DNA from 3 places in the Caballeronia sp. ATUFL_F1_KS4A genome. Region 1 is predicted to be linked to each of the others. Evidence: riboswitches for the same ligand, from Rfam matches in the RefSeq annotation. Region 1 holds a riboswitch; each other region holds the start of a gene.
What was found. Region 1 has a riboswitch for cobalamin ahead of NCS03_RS03520 (TonB-dependent receptor domain-containing protein). Riboswitches for the same ligand answer to the same signal wherever they lie in the genome.
Positions count from the first base shown of each region.

Region 2: another riboswitch for cobalamin. It lies ahead of cobG (precorrin-3B synthase); the one in region 1 lies ahead of NCS03_RS03520 (TonB-dependent receptor domain-containing protein).
Region 3: another riboswitch for cobalamin. It lies ahead of cobW (cobalamin biosynthesis protein CobW); the one in region 1 lies ahead of NCS03_RS03520 (TonB-dependent receptor domain-containing protein).

Region 1 is NZ_JALQEB010000002.1:95,111-98,713, forward strand. Features, by position in the region: RNA gene ssrS (6S RNA) at 1-59, opposite strand, end outside; gene NCS03_RS03510 (cell division protein ZapA) at 165-479, opposite strand; gene NCS03_RS03515 (ATPase) at 476-844, opposite strand; cobalamin riboswitch at 1,112-1,409, shown strand; gene NCS03_RS03520 (TonB-dependent receptor domain-containing protein) at 1,491-3,371, shown strand; gene NCS03_RS03525 (FecCD family ABC transporter permease) at 3,368-3,603, shown strand, end outside.
Region 2 is NZ_JALQEB010000030.1:110,730-114,332, reverse strand. Features, by position in the region: gene NCS03_RS18155 (precorrin-8X methylmutase) at 1-217, opposite strand, end outside; gene cobG (precorrin-3B synthase) at 210-1,478, opposite strand; cobalamin riboswitch at 1,543-1,731, opposite strand; gene cbiE (precorrin-6y C5,15-methyltransferase (decarboxylating) subunit CbiE) at 1,808-3,019, shown strand; gene NCS03_RS18140 (cobalt-precorrin-5B (C(1))-methyltransferase) at 3,026-3,603, shown strand, end outside.
Region 3 is NZ_JALQEB010000030.1:123,305-126,907, forward strand. Features, by position in the region: gene cobN (cobaltochelatase subunit CobN) at 1-385, opposite strand, end outside; gene cobW (cobalamin biosynthesis protein CobW) at 391-1,476, opposite strand; cobalamin riboswitch at 1,598-1,855, opposite strand; gene NCS03_RS18200 (cobalamin biosynthesis protein) at 1,902-2,327, shown strand; gene cobO (cob(I)yrinic acid a,c-diamide adenosyltransferase) at 2,577-3,179, shown strand; gene NCS03_RS18210 (cobyrinic acid a,c-diamide synthase CobB) at 3,183-3,603, shown strand, end outside.

The DNA.
Region 1 (3,603 bases):
CGTGCCAATGTAGCATTGGTTCAAGGAATATATGACCTTGGCGTACCAGGCAGGGAAACGTCACTCTACACCAATCGTTTGCCTTCTGCAGCCTCTTCACGCTACTTCGGCAGTTTCTTTTTTCGATTGACATTGCGCGCTGATTGACTCGACGCGCATCTGCCTTATTGCCCTTCGTGTTGCGCAATGACCGCGCCCAATTGCTCGTTCATCGAGTGCATCGTGCGGCGGATTTCTTCGGCGGGGAAGGCCTCGCCGTGACGCACGCTGTCCTGCAGCTTAAGCAATTCCGACGCCAGCGAAAGCGCCGCCATCACCGCGATGCGATCCGTGCCGCGCACGCTGCTTGCATTGCGCACTTTGTTCATTTCGGCGTCGACGCGCGCGACGGCTTCACGCAATGCGCCTTCGGTTTCCGGCGAGCACGCGAGACGATACGGCTGCCCGAGAATGGATACTTCGATCTGCGTGGTCGTCATGCCTTCTCTCCCTGATGATGCTCGCCGTGCAATTCCGTTTCATGTGCTTCCCGGGAATCGGCTTCGAGGAGATCGAGTTGATTGTCGGACTCGGCATGTTGCGCGGACTTGCCGCGCGGCAGCTTTTCGAGAATCGCGTTCAGGCGGATTTGCGCGTCGTCGATTTTCGCGGACAGCGAATCGCGTTCGGACTGCAGCGTATCGCGCTCTTCGCGCACTTGCGCGAGCTCGGCCTGCACGTTCGCATAGTCGGCGCGCAGCTGTTCGAGTTGTTCCTGCAGCGCTTGATGCGCCTGCTTGTGGCGCTCGCTGATCTGGATCAGCCGGCCGATGTTTCCTGACAGTGATTCGAGTTCGTTGAGCATGTGCTGCGTCCTCTAAAGACCTCGCATTTTAGCGCGGTTCAACGGAGCTTCCGATAAATGTCTCGTTTCGAGACGTAACAACACGCGATCTAGCGCTTAATCCTTCGAATCAAGCGCATGTCGCGATGCATTCGTGTGCAGAAAACGCGAGCGCCCCGCAACGCTCGTGATGACAGGCCGGCCGCTTCTCTTTCGCTTCTCGTTCGATTCGTCATGCGCCGCGCCAGTCTGCCCGCGCGGTTTTCTTGACGGCCCCGAACCGCGCTCCTACACTTGCCGCACTTTTGGTGCTCGCATCCGCGGATCTCGTGGATGCAGTCAAACGGGAAACAGGGAGCGAAGTCGCCGCAATCGACGACGAGCCAACCTGTGCTGCCCCCGCAACGGTAAGCGACCGCAACGCAAGTTGCAAGTCGTCTCATGCGCGATTTTGCCGCGCGAGCGTGTCGAAATTCGTCGCACGCGCGCGACTGCAAGAAACGTGTCGATGCCACTGCGCGCCATGCGCGGGAAGGCGAGACGATTGATCGCCAGCCCGGATACCGGCCGGAGTCCGACGCATCGGCGCGCATGGCGCGGTGCGTTCGTCGCGCATCGTCCTCGCGGGGAGCGGGGTCGCGCTCACGCGAAACGGAACACTTCACACATGGTATTGCCACTGGCCGCGCTCAGAAGCGGTCTCTCCCGTCATGGCGCGCTCGTTGCGGCCATCGGCGCCTTGCCGTTCGCCGGCGCTGCACAGGCGGCCCAGACGGAAGACAGCACGCAAACGCTTGCGCCCGTCGTCGTCACATCGACGCGCGCGCCGCAGCCGCTTGCCGAATCGATTCCGCAGACATCGCTTTTTGACGAGCAGGACATCGCCGATGCAAACGCAAGCGACGCGCTCGGACTCGTCGCGCTCGCGCCCGGCGTGCAGATCACGCGCAACGGCGGACCGGGCTCGAACTCGGGGCTTTTCATACGCGGTGCGGCGTCGTCGCAATCGCTCGTGCTGATCGACGGCGTGCGCGTCGAATCGGCGTCGCTCGGCGCGGCACAGCTATCGCAATTGATGCTCGACCAGATCGGGCGCGTCGAGGTCGTGAACGGCAACGTGTCGGCGCTCTATGGATCGAATGCGATTGGCGGCGTCGTGCAGATCTTCACGAAGGAAGGCGAGGCGCATCCGCCGCGCTTCAACTTCGAGGCCGAGTACGGCAGCTATCACACGCAGCGGCAATCGGCGGGCGTGAGCGGCGCGCTCGACAAGGACGGCCGCACGACCTTCAGCGTGAACGTCTCGCGCGAGAAAACCGACGGCTTCTCGTCGATCGATCCGGGAATCGCGCCCGGCGCCAATCCGAACGCGAACGGCTATCTGAACGAGAGCGTCGCGGCGACGCTGCGTCACGAGTTCAGCGACAAGTGGGACGCGGGCGTGCGCTTCCTGCAATCGAACGGCATCAACAGTTTCGACGATGCCTATGGCCAGCCGACCGATATCAACGAAACGCACGATCGCGTGCGCTCGGCGTCGGTGTTCGCGAACGGCCGCGTCACGGATACCTGGACGGCGCACTTCACGATCGCGCAGGGACAGGACCGCGCGAACATCGAGCAGAACGGCGTCTATACGAGCCGTTTCGATTCGGAGAACCGGCAATATACGTGGCAGAACGACGTGCGGATCAGCGACGCGCACAAGCTGCTCTTCGGCTACGAGCATCTCGATCAGACGCTCGATTCCGATCAGTTCAGCGCGCCCGACCGTCATGTGAATTCGATGTTCGCGGGTTACGTGGGGCACATCGGCGCGAACGAGTTGCAGGCGAATCTGCGCCGCGATCAGTATTCCGATTTCGGCGGCGCGAACAGCTACTATCTGGGCTACGCGTATAACTTCGACGCGCACTGGAAGGCGAGCGCGAGCTATTCGGCCTCGTTTCGCGCGCCGAGCTTCGACGATCTCTACTATCCGCTGAGCGGCAATCCGTCGATTCAGCCGGAGCGCAGTCATTCGGTCGAGGCGGCGTTGCAGTACGCATCGAATGCGCTCGGCGTGGTGCGCGTGACGCTTTTTCAGACGCGCTATTCGAATTTGATCGATTACGTGTCCGACGGCGGCTTCTACTATGTCGCGCAGAACGTCGGGCGCGCGAAGGTGCAGGGCATCGAGGGATCGTGGGCGGGGCACGTCGGCGCAACGGATGTGCGCGCGGGCGTCACGTTCCAGAATCCCGTCGACGAAACGAATCACGAGGATTTGACGCGGCGCGCGCGGCATTTCGCGACGCTGACGGCGCATCGCACGATCGGGCCGTGGCGCGTCGGTGGCGAATGGATCGTGAGCGGTCAACGCAGCGATTACGATTCGACGCTCGCGGGCTACGGCATCGTGAATCTGTCGGCGCGCTACGACATCTCGAAGTCGTGGTACGTCACGGCGCGCATCGACAACCTGTTCGACAAGGACTATGAACTTGCCTACTCGTACAACACGCCACGACGCGGCGCGTACATCACGTTGGGCTGGCATCCGTCGTGAGCCGCGTGGCTGAACGTCCGCGCGCGATGGACGCGAGCCGCGCCACCGCGATCTGGATCGCGCTCGGCGCAGCGACGCTCGTCGTGCTGGTCGCGTCGCTCACGATGGGCAGCGTCGCGTTGCCCGTATCGCGCGCGATCGGCGCGCTCTTTCACGCGCACTCGGCGACGCCCGATATCGCCGATGACATCGTGCTGACCTTGCGTCTGCCGCGCGCGCTCGCGGGCTTCGC
Region 2 (3,603 bases), on a different contig from region 1:
GGATCGGCGCGCCTGCTGCAAGCGCCTTTCTTCCGATGCTGCCCGCGCCGGGCGAGAAGCGCAGATCGCTCACGATATCCACCATGCCGCACGCATGGATCAGCCGCACGGCGAGCTTCTCCAGATCGGCGGGAATGGCGGCGAGGTCGGCTTCGGCGCGGATCGTCGCAAAGGACTGACGATAAATCTCCGCGCCGTCGCGGATGTAGTCAAGCATCGGCATGGCTCCGGGCGAGCCGTTCGGCCGCCTCTTCGATGGTCAGATTGCGCGCGACGGCTCGTGCGTCGCGATGTAAGTCGTATCGTCCGGGCGCGACTGCGTAGAGCGTGACCGGAACCGGATGCGCCGCCGCGCACGAACGCTCGCAGCCGCTCAGATGCACCTGCGTCCCGTCATCCGAAGGCAGGAGCGCGGCGAGCCGGTGAGCATCGGCTTTGGTGTCGGCACGGCTCTTTGCGCAGCCTTCCGAACCCGCGCACGCGATGAGGCGCGCGAGCGGTTCGTGCGCGCCGGTTGCAAGGCCGAGCGCGTGCAGCCCTTGCAGCACGTCATGCGCTGAATGCGCCGCGAGGTCGGGAATCAGCACGCTTTGCCACGGCGTCATCGTCAGGCGGCTTGCGCCGTGTGCGTCGGCGAGATTGGCGAGCGCTTCGAGCGTCGTCGCATCGAGACGGCCCAGCGGCGTTTGCGCACCCGCGTACCACGTCGCGCGATGCGGCTCCTCGTGCGCGCCGAGACGCAGCGATGCATCGGCGGGTGCGCGTGTCCATGTCGCGATATCGGCGTCGAAACGCAAGGCGTCGAGAAAGCGCGCAACGCCGATACGCGCAAGCAGATCGCGCATGCGATGTTCTTCAGGCGTCGCCAGCGCGAGAAAGCTGCGCAACACGTTCAGGACGAACATCACGAGATCGTCGCGCGAGATCGCGCCGAGCGCCGGATCGCGCATCGTTCCGGCGAGGCCGAATGCGAAGCGCGCGCCATCCTCGATGGCGGAAAGCCAAACATCGTGCGGATGATCGAGCATCGCGAGGCGCTCGCCGGCGTCGAGCTGGAGCGCGAATTTCGGCGACAGCGCATGCAGCGACGCATCGGCCTGCATCGCATCGACGATCCGCGCGGCGAGCGCGCGCGTGCCGTCGTCCGCGAGCGGGCTCAGCATTACGTTGCGGATGTCGTCTGCGCCCGCCGTCGACGGGCCGAGGCCCGCGTCGAGGGCGCAGACGACGAGCGCGGCGTGGGCATCGTCGCGAATGCCGCGCAGTTGCAGATTCGCGCGATTGGTCACTTCGATCACGCCCGAGCCGCACTCGCGAGCCGCACGCGCGACGGCCCGCGCCGCCCGCGTGCTCAACACGCCGCCCGCGAGACGCAGACGCGCAAGGCCGCCATCGCGCGCGGGCACGATGCGCATCAGGCCCGGGCATGCGGAAGCACGCGGCGTTGCGTTGAGCGATGAGCGGTCGAAAGAATTCAAAAGCGTGACCCGTTGGGCTTCGCGCGTGATGAGCGAACCGGTACACCCCGCCCGGTCGGCGTCGCGCGAATGCGTTGGGTCGGCAGGTCTCTTGGCTGGCAGGTCGACATTCGCGCCGGCCTTCCCGGTAAAAACCAGTGGCAGTGGAGCGCGGACTCGCTGCGTACAATTGCGGGGGCAGCCACAGTTTTGCTGTGTTCCCTTTTAAGCCCTCGGTCTCACGACCCCGGGCGCCGACGGACCTGTATTATGCCCGCTTTTATCGACCCTCCGAGCGCTTCCGGCATGTATCCGGGAACGCGATCGGAATCGCTGCAAGGAGACCGCGCATGTCGAACTGGCTGACCGTGGTGGGCATCGGCGAAGACGGCTGGCACGGACTTTCCCGCGCCGCGCGTCGCGCGCTTCTCGACGCCCAGTCGATCCACGGCGGCGAACGTCATCTCGCGTTGCTGCCGGATCGCATCGCCGCGCGCCGCATGCCGTGGCCGAAACCCTTTTCGCTCGATGCCGTGCTCGCCGACCGCGGCGACGGCAAGACGCGCATCTGCGTGCTCGCGAGCGGCGATCCGATGTGCTTCGGCGTCGGCGCGACGCTCGCGCGCGAAGTCGCCAACGGCGAAATGCGCGTCATTCCCGCGCCGTCGTCGCTGTCGCTCGCGGCGGCGCGCCTGTGCTGGGCGCTCCAAGACGCCGTCTGCGTATCGCTCGTCGGGCGGCCGGCGGCGTCGCTGCTCGCGAATCTGCATCGCGGCGTGCGCCTCATCGTGCTGAGCGCGGACGGCACGACGCCCGCCGCCGTCGCCACGCTTCTGACCGCGCATGGTTTCGGCGCGAGCCGCATGACCGTCTTCGAGCATCTCGGCGGCAGCGACGAACGCCGCATCGACGAGCGTGCCGACGACTGGCGCGAGCCCGTCGTTGCCGCGCTCAATCTCATCGCGATCGAGTGCCGGACGCACGCCGGCCACGCCGGGCCGCCGCTCACGCCCGGTCTCGCCGACGACGCCTACCGCCACGACGGCCAGTTGACGAAGCGCGACGTGCGCGCCGTGACGCTCGCGCGCCTCGCGCCGCAGCCCGGCGAACTGCTGTGGGACGTCGGCGCGGGCTGCGGCTCGATCGGCATCGAATGGATGCGCGCGCACGGCGCGTGTCGGGCGATCGCGATCGAAGCGAACGAGAGCCGTCAGCGTCTCATCGAATACAACCGCGATGCGCTCGGCGTGCCCGCGCTGCAACTCGTCAGAGGCGAAGCGCCCGCCGCGCTCGACGGCCTTCCCGCGCCGGACGCGGTGTTCATCGGCGGTGGATTGACGGTGCCGGGCCTGCTCGATGCGTGCTGGGCGCGTCTGCGTCAGGGGGGGCGGCTCGTCGCCAATGCGGTGACGCTGCAAAGCGAGGCGGCGCTCGTCGAATGGCGCGCGCGGCACGGCGGCGAGCTGACGCGCATCGGCGTCGCGCAGGCGGAACCGCTCGGCAGCTTCGACACGTGGCGTCAGGCGCTGCCGATCACCGTCCTGCACGCGAGCAAACCGTGATGCGTCATGCGTGAAGAGACGCCGGAGAAAGCCGCGCCGCTGCGCAGCGGCTACACGACAGGAAGCTGCGCGACCGCGACGAGTCTCGCGGCCGCGCGCCTCTTGCTGCTCGGCGAGACGAGCGAGCGCGCGGAGATCGTCCTGCCGAAGGGCCAGCGCGTGACGATGATGCTTTCGTTCTGCCGCCGTTTACCCGATGAAAGCGCCGCCGCCGAAGCCGGCGTCATCAAGGATGCGGGCGACGATCCCGACGTCACGCACGGTGCGCTCGTGTTCGCGCGCGTGCGACTGTCGGAGGAACCGGGCGTGCGTTTTCATGCGGGCGCGGGCGTCGGCACGGTGACGCGCGCGGGCCTCGCGCTCGCCGTCGGCGAACCGGCGATCAATCCGATGCCGCGCAAGATGATGACCGAGCATCTCGACGCGCTCGCAAAAAGCGTCGGCTATCGCGGCGGTTTCGACGTGACCATCGGCGTGGAGAACGGCGAAGCCCTCGCGCAGAAGACGATGAATCCGCGTCTCGGCATCGTCGGCGGATTGTCGATACTCGGCACGACCGGCATCGTCAGACCGTTTTCGTGCTC
Region 3 (3,603 bases), on a different contig from region 1:
TCTTGCCGATAAGATTCGGGTCCTCGGTGAGATCGCCCGAAAACATCGCGAGCATCTGCTTGCGCTCTTTCGCGAGCGCGACGAGCCGCTCGATGCCGTACGGCCAGTACGATTCGCCGCCGAGATGATCGACGATCACGACCTTCGCGTGACGCAATACATCGTCGACATAGAAATCGACCGATGCGGGCTGACGCAGAAACGATTGATTCGCGAGCCGCACGTCGGGAAAGCCGGGCTCGAGACGCGGAAACGCGCTCGCGAGCAACGCGAGCGTCGTATCGGCGGAGCTGAGCACGACGATCGGCGCGCTCGTCTGATCGATACGCATGACGCCCTGCGCGTCGTCGACGAAGCCTCCCGGCGTCGTGCGGAGCAGATGCATCGCGGTTACGCCTGCACGGGCGCGCTCGCGAGCGCGGCGTCGAACGCGCGTTGCAGCGTCGCGCGTTCGAGGTCTTCGCCGATCAGCACGAAGCGGCTTTGGGTCTTCGCTTCGCCCGCTTCCCAGCGGCGGTCGAAGTAACTGTCGAAGCGTCGTCCGACGCCTTGCACGACGAGCCGCATCGCCGCGCCCGGCAACGCAGCGAAACCCTTCACGCGATAGATCGTGTGCTGCTCGACGAGCGCATGCAGCGCGGCCAGCGCCTGCTCGCGCGATTCGACGTTGCCATGCACGACGACCGAATCGAACTCGTCATGATGATGATCGGCGTGGCCTGCTTCATCGGGCGAACCGTGATGATCGTGCCGCAAATGAATCGTCTCTTCCGATGCGGATTCGAGACCGAGCAATGTATGCACATCGAGCCTGCCCATCTGCGCGGGCACGATCTTCACTTCGGGCGGAATCTCGGGCCGCACGAGCGCTTCGACCTTTCGCAGGGCTTCATCATCCATGAGATCGGTCTTGTTGACGATGACGAGATCGGCAGACGAAAGCTGGTCCTCGAACAATTCATGCAGCGGCGATTCGTGATCGAGATTGGGATCGGCCTTGCGTTGCGCATCGACGGCGACGGGATTCGCCGCGAACTGACCGCTCGCGGCAGCGGGTCCATCGACCACGGTCACGACGGCATCGACGGTGAATGCGTTCTTGATCGACGGCCAGTTGAACGCCTGCACGAGCGGCTTCGGCAAAGCGAGACCGGACGTTTCGATCAGCACGTGATCGATGCTCTCGCGCCGCTCGACGAGTTGTTCCATGACCGGATAGAACTCTTCCTGCACGGTGCAGCAGAGACAACCGTTCGCGAGCTCGTACAGATTGCGGTCTTTGGAGCCGGCTTCATCGTCGCAACCGATGCCGCAACCCTTCAAAATCTCCCCGTCGATGCCGAGCTCGCCGAACTCGTTGACGATCACCGCGATGCGCTGGCCTTGCGCATTGGAGAGGATATGCCGCATCAGTGTGGTCTTGCCGCTGCCGAGAAAGCCGGTCACGACCGTGACGGGAATCTTGCGGGTTTGCATCGTCGCTCCGTGGCTTCGGTTGCATGCGCTTCATGTCGCGCGATGCCTGGCAACGCGGCTGGATGAAAGGGAAACGCACGCTTTTATGGATCATGGGCCGCGCCGCATCCCCGCGACAGCAAGCCCCGCTCAAAGTCTGGCCGGTATCCGGGCTGACGACGACGCCGCTTCGCCTTCCCGCGCGTTTCTCACGCGCAGTGGCTTCGAAGCCGGCTTCCCGTACACGCGATGAAAATGCCGTGCGCGGTGAATCGCTTACCGTTGCGGGGGCAGCGCAGGTTGACGTGCGTTCGACGAATCGAAAGGAACGCGCCCTGCTTCCCGTTTAACTGCGCACGAGAGAATCCGCGCGCGAGCACCAAAACTGCGTGAAAGTCTAGGCCCGGCGGGCGCGAGCGTCAAGAAAGGTGGTAAGGTCGGCGCACATGGAATTCGTCATCGCCCACATGAATCAGCCCGCTGTCACGCGTCTTGCCGTGGGGATCGGCTGCACGCGGGGCGCGAGCGCCGACGCAATCGAGCACGCCGTGCGCGGCGCTTTGGGCACGCTTGCGTTCGGCGACATCGCCATCATCGCGAGCATCGACGCGAAACGGCACGAGGCGGGACTGCTCGCGTTCTGCGAGCGTCATCGTCTGACATTGCGCTTCTACGGCGCCGATGAAATCGCGCAAGCGCCGCGCACGGCGATATCGCATCATGCAATGGCGCATATGAACGTCGATGGCGTATGCGAGCCTTGCGCGCTGCTCGCGGGCAACGCGCGAACGCTCATCGTGCCAAAGACGATCGATTGTGGCGTAACCGTCGCGATCGCAGCGATGCATGCGCCCCGCGCGAACGGAACATGAATACCGGTCTTGCGGTCGTGCGCGGACGCGGCGTTTCGGCGAGCGGCTTCGCCACGACCGGTTTGAACTTGTCGCGGCAAAGCCAGACGAGAACGCCAAGCGCGACGAGTTCCAGATAGAGATAGAGCGCGTCCATTTGCTTGCTCCTCGAGTCGGTGATTACGTTGATTGCATGATGCCTGCCGTCTGTTAGCGCAGAATTAAGCCGCCGCCTGTTGTACGATACGGCCGTCTTTCTCTGGAGCTCCCGTGAAAACCGATACCGAATCGCATCTGCGCATGACCCAGCGCCGCAAGGAAGGCCACGAGAAAAAGCAGGCCGCCGCCGATCACGAGAAAGGCCTTTTGATCGTGAATACCGGCAACGGCAAGGGCAAGACAACGGCCGCGTTCGGCATGGCGGTGCGCGTGCTCGGACACGGCATGAAGCTCGGCGTCGTGCAGTTCATCAAGGGCGCGCTGCATACATCGGAGCGCGATTTCCTCGGCGCAATCGCGCATTGCGATTTCGTCACCATGGGAGATGGCTACACCTGGAACACGCAGAATCGCGAAGCCGACATGGCCACCGCGCGCAAGGGCTGGAACGAAGCGCGCCGCATGATCGAGAGCGGCGAATATCAGATGGTCGTGCTCGACGAACTCAACACCGTGCTCAAGTACGAGTATCTGCCGCTCGATGAAGTGCTCGACGTGCTGAAGGCGCGGCCCGCGATGCTGCATGTCGTCGTGACCGGTCGCCACGCGCCCGATGCGTTGATCGAACTTGCCGATCTCGTCACGGAAATGCGGCTCGTGAAGCATCCGTATCGCGAGCAAGGCGTGAAAGCGCAACGCGGCGTCGAGTTCTGAGCGATGCCCGACTGCCCCGCTCTCTTCATCGGCGCGAGTGCGTCGCATCAAGGCAAGACCACGGTGACGGCGGCGCTTGCGCGTCATCACGCGCGCCGAGGCCTGACGGTACGCGTGTTCAAGACCGGCCCGGATTTTCTCGATCCGATGATTCTCGAACGCGCATGCGGCGCGCCCGTTTATTCGCTGCATCTGTCGATGGTCGGGCTCGATGCGTGCCGCGCGTTGCTCGCCAAGGCCGCGCGCGAGGCCGATCTCATTCTCATCGAAGGCGTGATGGGTCTCTTCGACGGCACGCCGAGCAGCGCCGATCTGGCCGCCACGTTCAACGTACCGGTGCTCGCGGTGATCGGCGCGCACGGCATGGCGCAGACGTTCGGCGCCATTGCGTTCGGGCTCGCGCGTTATCGCGAAGATGTGCCCT